Regions from separate parts of the Thalassotalea euphylliae genome, predicted to be linked through region 1. Evidence: predicted binding sites of a transcription regulator. Region 1 holds the regulator's gene; the other holds the start of a gene.

The links. Region 1 encodes MetJ, which represses methionine synthesis genes. Its sites were predicted from a motif close to TAGACGTCTAGACGTCTA; they were not measured.
Region 2: DXX94_RS01250 (cystathionine beta-lyase) is a predicted target of MetJ. The motif match lies at 1,165-1,182, and genes of this name have one in related genera.

The regions. Positions count from the first base shown of each region.
Region 1 is NZ_QUOT01000001.1:2,884,984-2,887,190, reverse strand. It holds gene metB (cystathionine gamma-synthase) at 1-651, opposite strand, end outside; gene metJ (met regulon transcriptional regulator MetJ) at 939-1,271, shown strand; gene DXX94_RS12760 (malic enzyme-like NAD(P)-binding protein) at 1,363-2,207, opposite strand, start outside.
Region 2 is NZ_QUOT01000001.1:267,732-269,938, reverse strand. It holds gene DXX94_RS01250 (cystathionine beta-lyase) at 1-1,122, opposite strand, end outside; gene DXX94_RS01245 (AAA family ATPase) at 1,311-1,847, opposite strand; gene DXX94_RS01240 (DNA polymerase II) at 1,941-2,207, opposite strand, start outside.

The DNA of each region.
Region 1 (2,207 bases):
TGCTTGTTCTTTAGTAACTAAAACGCCGCCAACCACATCGCTATGACCGTTGATGTATTTCGTCGTAGAGTGGAAAACAATATCAGCACCCAGTGATAATGGTTGCTGCAGAACTGGCGATAGGAAAGTGTTGTCAACTGCAACAAGAGCGCCAACGGCTTTACTTGCAGCAGCGATTTTTTCAATATCAACTAAGCGCAATAACGGGTTGCTTGGCGTTTCAATCAGTACCAATTTAGGCTGTTGTGCAAGCGCTTCATTGAGTGCCTGTTCGTCGCTTTGATCAACAACAATCACATCGAATTGGCCACGTTTTGCCAAGTGCACAAACAGGCGATAGCTACCGCCGTAACAATCGTGTGGAATAACAACTTTATCGCCGACTGACAGCAGCTGACAAATCAAGTGAACCGCTGCCATGCCTGTGCCCGTGACAATACCTAGAGCACCACCCTCAAGGTCAGCAATAGCCTTACCAAAAGTCGCTCTGGTTGGGTTACCTGTGCGCGAGTAATCAAAATCACGCTTTTCGTTAAAACCCTTGAGTGAATACGTACTTGATAGGTGAATAGGCGCCACCACAGCACCGTGATGTTTATCGCTGTTAATACCGGCGCGTGCTGCGATAGTAGCGGTTTTTTGCTTAGTCATACTATTCACCTAGTAATTACTGAGTTTAGCTAGCTTATTCAATTTAGATTTTGAGTGCTAAAAGTGAGCAAGCCATCAAATGGATGTTTAGACGTCTATAAATCTATCCGTTTTAAATTTTGTGGTCAAGAAGTTTTAGACATCTAAACTTCTACACATATAGGTTGACTGAAATATGCCACCTAGTACAATTTAACGTTAATATCTGGGTTGCATCAAAAAGACATTACAGCGCATTACAAAACGCTGACCATCACCCAACTAATAACAATGTATGAGGTACTTAAATGGCTGATTGGAATGGCGAATATATTAATCCTTACGCAGAGCATGGAAAAAAAAGCGAACAAGTAAAGAAAATCACCGTTTCTATCCCACTTCGGGTACTCAAAGTACTAACTGACGAGCGCACTAGACGCCAAGTTAACAACTTACGTCACGCCACCAATAGTGAACTGCTATGCGAAGCGTTCTTGCACGCTTTCACTGGTCAACCTTTGCCTAACGATAACGATCTGGCCAAGGATAATGAACACCGATTACCAGAAGCCGTTCGTGAAGCCTTGATTGCACAAGGTATTACTGACTTTTCTGAATTCGAAGCAGATGACGAAGAATAAATCGCTCGAAAAACGCTGCACATAAATTCGAATCAAAAGGCGCAAATTGCGCCTTTTTTAATGCAATTATTGCAATCGCTAATTCACTATCTTAACTTTCCATATAGTTCTCAGGCAGTGGCAGCGCCGCCACACCAGACTCAACAGCCGCTTCGGCAACCGCTTTAGCAACTCTTGCCTTCAGGCGACTATCCATAGGTTTAGGAATAATATAATCGCGACCAAAAGTTAAGCTCTTATCACCGCTTGCTTTAAGCACCTCAGCTGGCACTTCTTCTTTCGCCAATTGGCGAATAGCATGTACCGCAGCAACCTTCATTTCATCGTTAATGGCTTTTGCACGCACGTCTAATGCACCGCGGAAAATAAACGGGAAGCAAAGTACATTGTTGACTTGGTTCGGGTAATCAGAACGTCCAGTAGCAATAATCACATCATCACGCGTTGTTTTAGCCAATTCCGGCTTAATTTCTGGATCTGGGTTTGAACAGGCAAAGACGACAGGGTTAGGTGCCATCAATGCTAAATGATCAGCCGACAATAAATCAGGCCCAGACACGCCGACAAAAACATCAGCGCCTTTGATAGCATCTTCCAATGTACGCTTGTCGGTGTTGTTAGCGAAAAGCTTTTTGTACTCGTTTAAATCGTCACGACGAGTATGAATCACACCCTTGCGATCTAACATATAGATTTTTTCACGCTGCGCGCCGCATTTGATTAATAGCTCCATACAAGCGATTGCCGCTGCACCTGCGCCCATACACACAATATTCGCCGCTTGAATTTCTTTGCCTTGAATATCAAGAGCGTTAAGCATACCGGCAGCAGTAACGATCGCAGTACCATGTTGATCATCGTGAAAAACAGGAATTCGACAACGCTCAACCAACGTCCGTTCAATTTCAAAGCACTCAGGCGCTTTGATATCTTCTA
Region 2 (2,207 bases), 2.6 Mb from region 1:
ATATTGCCAATCGGTGGCTGTACGCATTGCACCAACATTTTGCATAGCCAAAATTAAACTTTCAAAGCCCCCCCATGAATAGCCCATTTTAAAATGGTGCATACCGTCTAAAAATGCGGTGATATCCTTGGCGAATTCAGGTTTTACCACAAACGAAAACAGGCCATTACTGCCTAAAAAGTCTCGTTTAAATTGCTCGTGCCCAGGGCATGAAGGAAAAGCTGGGTGAAGGATAGTTTCAACTTCTTCCCGTTCGCTTAGCCACTTGGCAACTTTGAGTGCGCTTTGTTCATGCTGCTTCATACGCACACCTAAGGTACGAATACCACGCAGCGCTAAATAGAGATCATCAGGTGATGTGCATTGCCCCATGGTGTAGCTGCTTTCACGCAGTTGAGGCCAATGAGCTTCATTCGCTGTTGCTGTACCTAGCATGACATCTGAGTGCCCTACCACATACTTGGTTGCTGCTTGAATAGACACATCAACGCCTAATTCAAAAGGCTTTAAGTTAATAGGCGATGCCCAAGTGTTGTCTAATAGTACAGAGCAGCCATGGCGATGAGCAATTTCAGAAATAGCAGGGATATCTTGCACTTCCATGGTCAACGAACCTGGCGCTTCCAAAAATACGAGGCTGGTATTTCCTTTAATCAAACTTTCAATGCCAGCACCAACCACAGGATCGTAGTAAGTGGTCTCAACACCCATTTTAGCGAGAATATTGTCGCAAAAACTGCGTGTTGGCTCATAAGCCGTATCCACCATTAAAATATGATCGCCAGTTTTTACAAAAGCCAAAATTGCATTGGTGATCGCCGCGGTACCGCTTGGGTATAGCGCACATCCTACACCACCTTCTAGCTCTGTCATGGCATCGCTAAAGGCGAACGATGTACTAGTACCACGTCGACCATAAAACAATACTTGGTTCGCTTTGTTGGCAGTCGCATGTTTCATTTGTTTAACGCTATCAAACACTACGGTTGAAGCGCGCTGTACAGCTGGGTTAACAACCCCATTCGTCCACTTATCGCTGCGACCTGCATTAACGATTTTAGTATCTTGTTTTTGCGTGTTATTTGACTCGCGGCTTTGCTCTGGGCTTTTAGGATTGGACATGCGCTACTTCTTTTAGAATTTGGATAATTAGAATACATTCATTGGCTATCTAGCCGTCTAAATAATTTATACCTAGCTTATTGGGAAAGCTCAAGAAGAAATGTTAGCTAGATTTGATTCCCTAAGATATTTATTTAATGACATTTAAATAGCAAACAGATACAACCTAACAACGCTATTTGCACAAATCACTTATTCTTTAAATAACACTCAATTTCGGTTGCAGATTGTTCAATTGTTAGATTGCTAGTGTCTAATTGAAAAGACTCAACATTTGGTATAGTTGCTGAGAAATCGAATTTCTTTAAGTACTTATCCAAATACTCTTTTGACTGAAGTTTATTCGTATTTTTTCTTCTTTCACTTAGCACTCGCCTTAAATGCTCATCATAGTCGCAAGATAGATATATAAAATCAGGGCTAACGCTAAATTCCTGCAATAAATCAAGAAAACCTTCGATAAAGAAATTACTTGCGGGATTTACGTAGCAAAAAGTAAATACAATGCCTTTATCTTTTTGTGTTTCAATGATTGTTCGAAATGCTTCCAAACAAATTTTACGCTGGTACTTTTCAAAACCTGCGTTACCAAAGCCAACAACAGCGCAAGCAACATCAAATGCTAAATGCTGAGGAAACAACTTCCATCCATTTCTTGCTGCCAACTCTCTAGCAATACTCTCTTTACCTACGCCAGATGCGCCATAAACCATCACAAACTTCATTGTCATTCCGTTTTCTATTTTGGTTACTTATAATTTAACTGTTTATACGTACAGTAACAAGAAAACTAAAAAAAATGACAAATACCTCAAAAATTATGATGAAAATAAATCCAATTGATTATCAGTGATCTGCTCAAACGATAAATCAACAAATGGTAAAATCGCATCGGCAACCGCCTTTAACTGGCGTTCGATATACAAATCGTAGTCAAGTGGCGCGCTTTGGTGCTCTATCGCTTGTGGACCCTGGGTGGTCAGCACATATTCGATATGGCCACGCTTTTGATATTTCTCTTTTTGACCATTGGCAAGATTTATCGCATCGGCGGCTCGTGCGGCTTTAATATGGGGCGGCACATT